DNA from 2 places in the Pseudarthrobacter sp. B907 genome. Region 2 is predicted to be linked to the other one. Evidence: riboswitches for the same ligand, from Rfam matches in the RefSeq annotation. Region 2 holds a riboswitch; the other holds the start of a gene.
What was found. Region 2 has a riboswitch for thiamine pyrophosphate ahead of thiC (phosphomethylpyrimidine synthase ThiC). Riboswitches for the same ligand answer to the same signal wherever they lie in the genome.
Positions count from the first base shown of each region.

Region 1: another riboswitch for thiamine pyrophosphate. It lies ahead of ABLI39_RS00475 (bifunctional hydroxymethylpyrimidine kinase/phosphomethylpyrimidine kinase); the one in region 2 lies ahead of thiC (phosphomethylpyrimidine synthase ThiC).

Region 1 covers NZ_JBEEQE010000001.1:91,821-96,196, reverse strand. The annotation lists gene ABLI39_RS00480 (Rne/Rng family ribonuclease) at 1-2,534, shown strand, start outside; TPP riboswitch at 2,682-2,779, shown strand; gene ABLI39_RS00475 (bifunctional hydroxymethylpyrimidine kinase/phosphomethylpyrimidine kinase) at 2,829-4,376, shown strand, end outside.
Region 2 covers NZ_JBEEQE010000002.1:160,550-164,925, forward strand. The annotation lists gene ABLI39_RS02305 (alpha/beta fold hydrolase) at 1-594, shown strand, start outside; gene ABLI39_RS02310 (amino acid permease) at 1,229-2,680, shown strand; TPP riboswitch at 2,903-3,010, shown strand; gene thiC (phosphomethylpyrimidine synthase ThiC) at 3,008-4,376, shown strand, end outside.

The sequences.
Region 1 (4,376 bases), on a different contig from region 2:
CCGAGGGCACCCTCGAAGACGGCGTCACCTCGCGCCGCCGCCGCCGTCGCCGCCGCGGCGACCAGGACCTCGAACTGACCGGCGGCGGGGACGACGATCCGCCCAACACGGTAACCCGGGTCCGTGCCCCGCGCGCGATCAGCGAGGCCCCGCCCAGCAACCGCGTCACCTCCGTCAAGGGCTCCACCCGCCTCGAGGCCAAGAAGCAGCGCCGCCGCGAGTCCCGCGACACCGGCCGCCGCCGCACGGTCATCACCGAGGCCGAGTTCCTGGCCCGCCGCGAATCCGTGGACCGCCAGATGATCGTCCGCCAGCGCGACGACAGAATCCAGATCGGCGTCCTGGAGGACGGCGTGCTGGCCGAGCACTTTGTCTCCAAGACCCAGCAGGACTCCCTGATCGGCAACGTCTACCTGGGCAAGGTCCAGAACGTGCTGCCGTCCATGGAAGCCGCGTTCGTCGACATCGGACGCGGCCGCAACGCCGTGCTCTACGCCGGCGAGGTCAACTGGGACGCCGTCAACCTCGAGGGCAAGCAGCGCCGGATCGAAAACGCGCTCAAGTCCGGGGACTCCGTACTGGTCCAGGTCACCAAGGACCCCGTCGGCCACAAGGGCGCCCGCCTCACCAGCCAGATCTCCCTGCCCGGCCGCTACCTCGTGTACGTGCCCGGCGGCTCCATGACCGGCATCTCCCGCAAGCTGCCCGACGTCGAACGGAACCGCCTCAAGCGGATCCTCAAGGACCGCCTGCCGGAGAGCGCCGGGGTGATCGTCCGCACCGCCGCCGAGGGTGCCTCCGAGGAAGAGCTGACGCACGACATCAACCGTCTGCGCGCCCAGTGGGAAGGCATCGAGAGCCAGTCCACGTCTACGAAGATCCTGGCCCCCGAGCTGCTCTACGGCGAACCGGACCTGACCATCAAGGTGGTCCGCGACGTCTTCAACGAGGACTTCTCCAAGCTGATCGTCTCCGGCGAGGAAGCCTGGGACACCATCGAGGCCTACGTCACCTATGTGGCTCCGGACCTGGTGGGCCGGCTCGAGAAGTGGACCAAGGACACGGACATCTTCGCGGCCTGGCGCATCGACGAGCAGATCCACAAGGCACTGGACCGCAAGGTCTTCCTGCCCTCCGGCGGCTCGCTCGTGATCGACCGCACCGAAGCCATGACCGTGGTGGACGTCAACACCGGTAAGTTCACCGGCAGCGGCGGCAACCTCGAGGAAACCGTCACCAAGAACAACCTGGAAGCGGCCGAGGAAGTCGTCCGGCAGCTCCGACTCCGGGACATCGGCGGCATCATCGTGATCGACTTCATCGACATGGTGCTCGAATCCAACCGCGACCTCGTGCTGCGCCGCATGGTGGAGTGCCTGGGCCGCGACCGGACCAAGCACCAGGTGGCGGAGGTGACCTCCCTAGGGCTCGTGCAGATGACCCGCAAGCGGATGGGCACCGGGCTGCTGGAAGTCTTCGGCGAACAGTGTGAAGCCTGCGCCGGCCGCGGCGTCGTCACCCATGACGAGCCCGTCGAGCACCGCCGTGCCAACACCGTCGCCGCCGAACACCACGTCCCGCGGGCCGAACACCAGCCCCCCGCGCGTACCGAGCGCAAGCGCCGCCGCGGCCGGGGTGGCCAGGGTTCGGACGAGCAGTCCGCGCCCGTTGCAGTGCACCCGGAGCCCACCGAGGCCGAGCGCCACGCCAAGGCGGAGGCTACCCGCGCGGCGCTTGCGAACATCGCCGCCGCCGCACACGCCGCCCACCTGCACGACGGCGACGCGACGGCTGCGCCCGACGCCGAAACCCGCCAGGCGGCGCTGAACGCGGCCGTGGAAGTTGCCTCGACGGAGGAAGCTGCCGGGCGTCCGGCCGCCGTGCTGACCTTCGGCGGCGAGCAGGTTGCCCTGCCGTTCGTCGAGCACGCCGAGGAAGCGCAGCAGCCGGCGCTGACCCTGGACCTGCTCACCGAGGCCTTCGCCAACCTGGGCGACGCCGAGGCCGGCAAGCCGGCGGCAGCGGAACAGGGCGCGGAAGCACCCGAAGCCCAAGCTGAGGCCGCCGAGCAGGCCCCTGCAGCGGAAGCCGCCGAAGCCGCCGCCGCGGCGCCGTCCCGTGCCACCCGTGGCCGGGGACGCGCCCGAACCGCACGGATCCAGGCCCCGAGTGCCCGCACCCGCGAGCCGCAGGCGCCCGCCCGCCAGGAAGCCGCCAAGGCACCGGTCCGTCAGGAAGCCGCAAAGGCTCCCGCTGCGCAGGCACCGGTCAGGCAGGAAGCTGCCAAGGCTCCCGTAGTGCAGGCCGCCGCGGCGGACACCACCCCGCCGCGCCGGGTACGCCGGAACCGGAGCGCCAGCCGCGCCCAGGGCGCCGCCAACGAGACGTCCGTGCAGCAGCGCGCGACTGCTCCGTCGGCCGTTGCCGGTTCGGTCCACGAGGCCAAGGCCCCTGAGCCGGCGAAGGTGGCCGCCAAACCGGCCGCCAGCGAGCCAATCATCCTCGGCGTCGGCGTTCCCGCCTCGGAGCTGTAGCACCGGGCAGACACCGCCACTCGCGGGTATCGACCGGGCTAGACGCAACATTGCGTCGAGCCCGGACGGTACCCGCGAGTTCGTTAACGGGCGCACGGTAACAACCGCAGCGGTGCGGACAGAGCCTGGCACGGACCGCTAGGCTGGGGGACTGACACGGGGTGCCGCGCAACGAGCCGGCTGAGATCCAGACCCGTTGAACCTGTCCGGTTAGCACCGGCGAAGGGATGTCTCTTGATTTCATCGACCCAGCCAGCCGCAACCGAGCAGGCAGGACCGGCCCGGCCCGCGTCCATCCTGCAGTCCACGTTCCCGTCTGCCGCCCCCGGCGAACCCGTTCTGCCGACGATTCCGCGGGTCCTCGCCATTGCGGGCTCGGACCCCTCCGGCGGCGCCGGCATCCAGGCGGACCTGAAGAGCATCGCCGCGCATGGCGGCTACGGCATGGCGGCCATTACCGCGCTGACGGCCCAGAACACCCAGGGCGTCCGGTCCGTCCACGTGCCGCCCGCGTCCTTCCTCACCGCCCAGCTGGACGCCATCAGCGAGGACATCACCATCGACGCCGTCAAGATCGGCATGCTCGGCGACGCCGTCGTGATCGACGCCGTCCGGGCCTGGCTTGAGGAGGTCCGCCCCGCCGTCGTGGTCCTGGACCCGGTGATGGTGGCCACCAGCGGCGACCGGCTGCTGCAGGAATCGGCCGAGACCGCCCTGCGGGCCCTGCTTCCGCTCGCGGACCTCATCACCCCGAACCTGGCGGAACTGGCCATGCTGCTTGGCGAAGAACCCGCCGCGGACTGGGACGAGGCGCTGGACCAGGGCAAACGGCTCGCGGCGCTGACCGGCTCCACCGTGCTGGTCAAGGGCGGCCACCTCCAGGACACCGGCGCTGACGACGACGGCGCAGGCTGCCCGGACGCGCTCGTCAACACCGGGGGACTGCTTGGTGCGGAGACGGTGGTGGTGCCGGGCAAGCGGATCGCCACCCGCAACAGCCACGGCACCGGCTGCTCGCTGTCCTCGGCGCTGGCCACGGTGCAAGTCCGGACGGGGGACTGGGAGGCGTCGCTGCGTGAGGCCAAGCCGTGGCTGCTGGGCGCGCTGCGGGAGGCCGGGCGCCTCGACGTCGGACGCGGCAACGGTCCGGTGCACCATTTCCACCACCTGCAGCAGGGCGGTTCGCCCTCCGCATCCGCCTTCGCCCGCGAGGGGGACTTCGCCGCGGTCCTCGACGGGCACGCCGCCGGCGGGCTGGACGCGATCTACGCCCTGGACTTCATCCGCGGCCTCGTGGACGGCTCCCTGCCGGAACAGGAGTTCGCCTACTACCTCGGCCAGGACGCCCTCTACCTCAACGGCTACTCCCGGGTGCTGTCGCGCGCGGCCGCCCTCGCGCCGTCGGAAGCCGAACAGCTGTTCTGGTCCCGTTCGGCGCAGCAGTGCCTCGAAGTGGAGTCCGAGCTGCACCGGAACTGGCTGGGAGGCCGGGCAGTGGCGGGAACGCCGGGACCGGTCACCAAGGCCTACGTGGACCATCTGCACGCGGCCTCGCTCGCCGGCAGCTACGGCGTGCTGGTGGCCGCGGCGCTGCCGTGCTTTTGGCTCTACGCCGAGGTGGGCGCCACCTTGCACCGGGAGTTCCTTGGCGCCGGCGCCCCGGTGGGTCACCCCTACGCGGACTGGCTGCGCACCTACGCCGACGAGGCCTTCGCGGAGTCGACCCGGCAGGCGATCAGGTACACGGACGCGGCGGGCCGGCGGGGTTCCGAGGCCGAGCGCAGCGCCATGGCCCTCGCTTTCGGGCAGTCCTGCCGGTACGAGGTGGAGTTCTTCGACGCG
Region 2 (4,376 bases):
ACCGATGCCGTCGAAGCCTTTATCCGCGACCGGGAACTGGGTGACCTTGATCTGGTAGGCAGCTCCATGGGCGCCCGCATGGCGATGGAAATGGCACGGAGAGGGCACGCCGGCACGACAATCGCACTCGACCCTGGGGGATTCTGGAATAACCGCCAGGCAGCGATCTTTGGTGCAAGCATCAAAGCATCCGTCGCACTGGTGCGCCGCATCCAACCGGCGCTCCCCTTCCTCACGGGCAACCCCGTAGGCCGCACGGCCCTGTTGGCTCAGTTCTCCGCCCACCCATGGAAGCTGCCCCAGGACCTGGTCCTACATGAACTTCGCGGGTTCAAGACATCAACCAGTCTGGACCCGGCCCTCAACGCACTGATTCACGGACCCCGCCAGGAAGGAGCACCGGCCGGTTCACTCAAGGGCAAACTGGTCATCGGATGGGGGCGGAAGGACAAGGTCACCGCTCCCAGCGAGGCGGCGCGGGCCACGGAGCTGTTCCCGGATGCAACGCTCCACTGGTTCGAAAACTGCGGTCACTTCCCGCACTGGGACCAACCAACGGAGACGGCGCGGCTGATCCTCGATAGCACCGCCTGAGCTGCGGCTGAACGCCGGAGCGAGGCCATCTACGTTGAGCTGGCTTCAGAAAAGCGGAACCTGCAACGGCCGGGGATGATGCCCCAGTCTCGGGAGGCATCGACGTCGCCAGTCCCGAAGTGGGGAACCGGCTTCACCTGGACCGCCGCCGCTAGGGCGTGTCTCCCAATAGGGTGCTCCAGATGACGACGGCGTGCAGGGGGTCCCCCGGCACGCCGGCGGGGATGTCGAAGGAGAGCATGGTCGTTTCGGTGACCAGCATGTGACATTGGACGACTTTTGTAGTTCACATGGTCGACGTTTGTCGCGTAACTTCCGGACCGCAAGCGATGATCAGCTCATGCGGGTCCTTCTTACAGGAAGGGCCCGGATGCGTCGCGAAGCGCGGCAGAAAGCCGGAGGAGATCCCTTACGGGACCTCGCAGCAGCCCGCGACCCGCCGACACCGCCAGTAAGTGCACGAGGAAGAGACTTAAGCCCGAGCAATTTTCCCCGCCTCGCGCTGGAAACATACCCCTAGTCTTAATTCACCACCCCGCTGTTATCTCCGTCACATCCTCGACGGAGCCGCCTGGTCGGTGTCGCGGCGCCACGGTTACCGCCACACCGCCGGCCGTAAGAAGGAAAGAAGCTCATGTCTGAACGCACCATCTCGGAGACCAGGACCAGCGCCTCCGAACACAACCACGAACCACATCTCGCCCGTGCCCTGGGGAACCGCCATATCCAGTTGCTCGCCATCGGCGGCGCAATCGGCACCGGCCTGTTCATGGGGTCGGGTAAAACTATCTCCCTCGCCGGACCGTCCGTGATTTTCGTCTACATGATCATTGGTTCCATGTTGTTCTTCGTCATGCGGGCCATGGGCGAGATCCTGCTTTCGAACCTGAACTACAAGTCATTCAGCGACTTTGCCGGCGACCTTCTCGGTCCGTGGGCAAGCTTTTTCACCGGCTGGTCCTACTGGTTCTTCTGGGTGGTCACCGGAGTGGCCGACATCGTGGCTATTGCCGGTTACGTCGACAAGCTCGCGCCTGGCACCCCGCTCTGGATCCCGGCCCTGATCACACCCCTGGTCCTGATCCTGCTGAACGTGCCCGGCGTAAAAGCGTTTGGTGAAACGGAATTCTGGTTCGCCATCATCAAGGTGGTCGCGATCATCGCGTTGATAGCGACGGGCGTTGTCATGATCGCCACGCATTTCACGTCGCCCAGCGGCGCTGTGGCGAACCTGGCCAACATGTGGAACGACGGCGGGATGTTCCCGCACGGCGCATTCGGCTTTATCCTCGGCTTCCAGATCGCCATTTTCGCCTTCGCGGGCATCGAACTTGTGGGCACCGCGGCCGCGGAAACCAAGAGCCCGGAAAAGAACCTCCCGCGGGCCATCAACTCCATCCCCATCCGGGTATTGCTGTTCTATGTGGGCGCCCTCGTGGTCATCATGGCCGTCAACCCCTGGCGCAGCATCGATCCGGCCAGCAGCCCGTTCATCGGCATGTTTACCTTGGCCGGGCTGGGCATCGCCGCGGTGGTGGTCAACCTTGTGGTCCTGACCTCCGCGGCCTCCAGCGCCAACTCCGGGATCTACTCCACCTCCCGCATGGTCTACGGCCTCGCCCAGGACGGCAACGCGCCGAAGGTATTCGGGAAGCTGAGCGTCCGCAAGGTCCCGCAGAACGCCCTGCTGTTCTCCTGCATCTTCCTGCTGGCCGGATTGGTCCTGCTCTATGCCGGCGATTCCGTTATTGGCGCCTTTACGATCGTCACGTCCGTGGCCTCCGTCCTGACGATGTTCGTTTGGTCCATGATCCTCGTCAGCTACATCGTGTTCCGCCGGCGCCGCCCGGCCCTGCACGCCGCCTCAACGTTCAAGATGCCCGGCTCCGCCTTCATGCCCTATGTGGTGCTGACATTCTTCGGCTTCATGCTCGTGGCACTGGCCCAGGCAGATGACACCAGGATGGCTCTCGTGGTGGCACCTGCTTGGTTTCTTCTGCTCGGCGCAGCCTGGTACCTCAACCGCAAGGCGCCGCTACAGCAAGCCCGGATCGAGGAATGGAAAGCTTTGTCCATCTCCGAATAGGCGAACGTTGCCCGCTGGCCGGGTAAGTTCATCAACAAACTCGACGCATCCTCCGTCGGGCCACGACGGAAGCTCCCACACAGAGACCTCGACAACTTCGGCAGAGCCAATAGTGCCCGTCAGCCTGCGCCGCGCCGCCGCCAGCCGGCGGATCGCATGCGGGGCACCGTCGTTACCGGTCCAAGGGATTTTCCACCTCCGGCGAAGCTTCTGTAGGATCGATCACATCCACACGGGTGCCCTTGCAGGGGCTGAGATCGGGCTGATGCAGTCTGCGACCGTTGAACCTGTCCGGGTCATGCCGGCGAAGGAAGTAGGAAACCACCGATGAGCTCCATGAATTCGCATTCCCTCGCGTACGCCCGCGACCCGGAACACGGCATTAGCGTCCCTGTCACGGCGATCGCCTTGGAGGACTCCCCGAACGGGGTGAAGAATCCACCGTTCACGGTGTACCGCACCGCCGGTCCGGGCAGTGACCCGGTGGTCGGGCTGGAGCCTTTCCGGTCTGCATGGATAGAAGCCCGGGGCGATACCGAGCCCTACGGCGGCCGGGAACGGAACCTGCTCGACGACGGGAAGTCCGCAGTGCGCCGGGGTGCCGCTTCTGCTGAATGGAAGGGTGCGCAGCCGGTGCCCCGCCGCGCCCTCGAGGGTAAGACCGTCACCCAGATGCACTACGCCCGCCAGGGCGTGATCACCCCCGAGATGCGGTTCGTCGCCGTGCGGGAAAACTGTGACGTCGAGCTGGTCCGCGCCGAGGTCGCTGCCGGGCGGGCCATCCTCCCCAACAACATCAACCACCCCGAATCTGAGCCGATGATCATCGGCAAGGCCTTCCTGGTGAAGATCAACGCCAACATCGGCAACTCGGCCGTGACCAGCTCCATTGCCGAGGAAGTGGACAAACTGCAGTGGGCGGCCCAGTGGGGAGCCGACACGGTGATGGACCTCTCCACCGGGGATGACATCCACACCACCCGCGAATGGATCATCCGCAACTCACCCGTACCGATCGGCACCGTGCCGATCTATCAGGCGCTGGAGAAAGTCAATGGTGAGGCCAATGACCTGACCTGGGAGATCTACCGGGACACCGTGATCGAGCAGTGCGAGCAGGGCGTCGACTACATGACCGTCCACGCCGGGGTGCTGCTGCGCTACGTGCCGCTGACCGCCAACCGGGTTACCGGGATCGTTTCCCGCGGAGGGTCGATCATGGCCGGCTGGTGCCTGGCCCACCACCAGGAGAACTTCCTTTACACGCACTTCGATGAACTCTGCGAGATCTTCGCCAAGTACGACGTCGCGTTCTCCCTCGGTGACGGCCTGCGGCCAGGCGCGACGGCCGATGCCAACGACGCCGCCCAGTTCGCCGAACTTGACACCCTCGCCGAACTTACCAAGCGTGCTTGGAAGTACGACGTGCAAGTCATGGTCGAAGGCCCCGGGCACATCCCCTTCCACCTCGTCCGCGAAAACGTCGAACGCCAGCAGGAACTCTGCGACGGCGCCCCCTTCTACACTCTGGGGCCGCTGGTGACCGACATCGCACCGGGCTATGACCACATCACCTCTGCCATCGGCGCCACCGAGATCGCCCGCTACGGCACCGCTATGCTCTGCTACGTCACGCCCAAGGAACACCTCGGGCTGCCGAACAAGGACGACGTCAAGACCGGAGTCATCACCTACA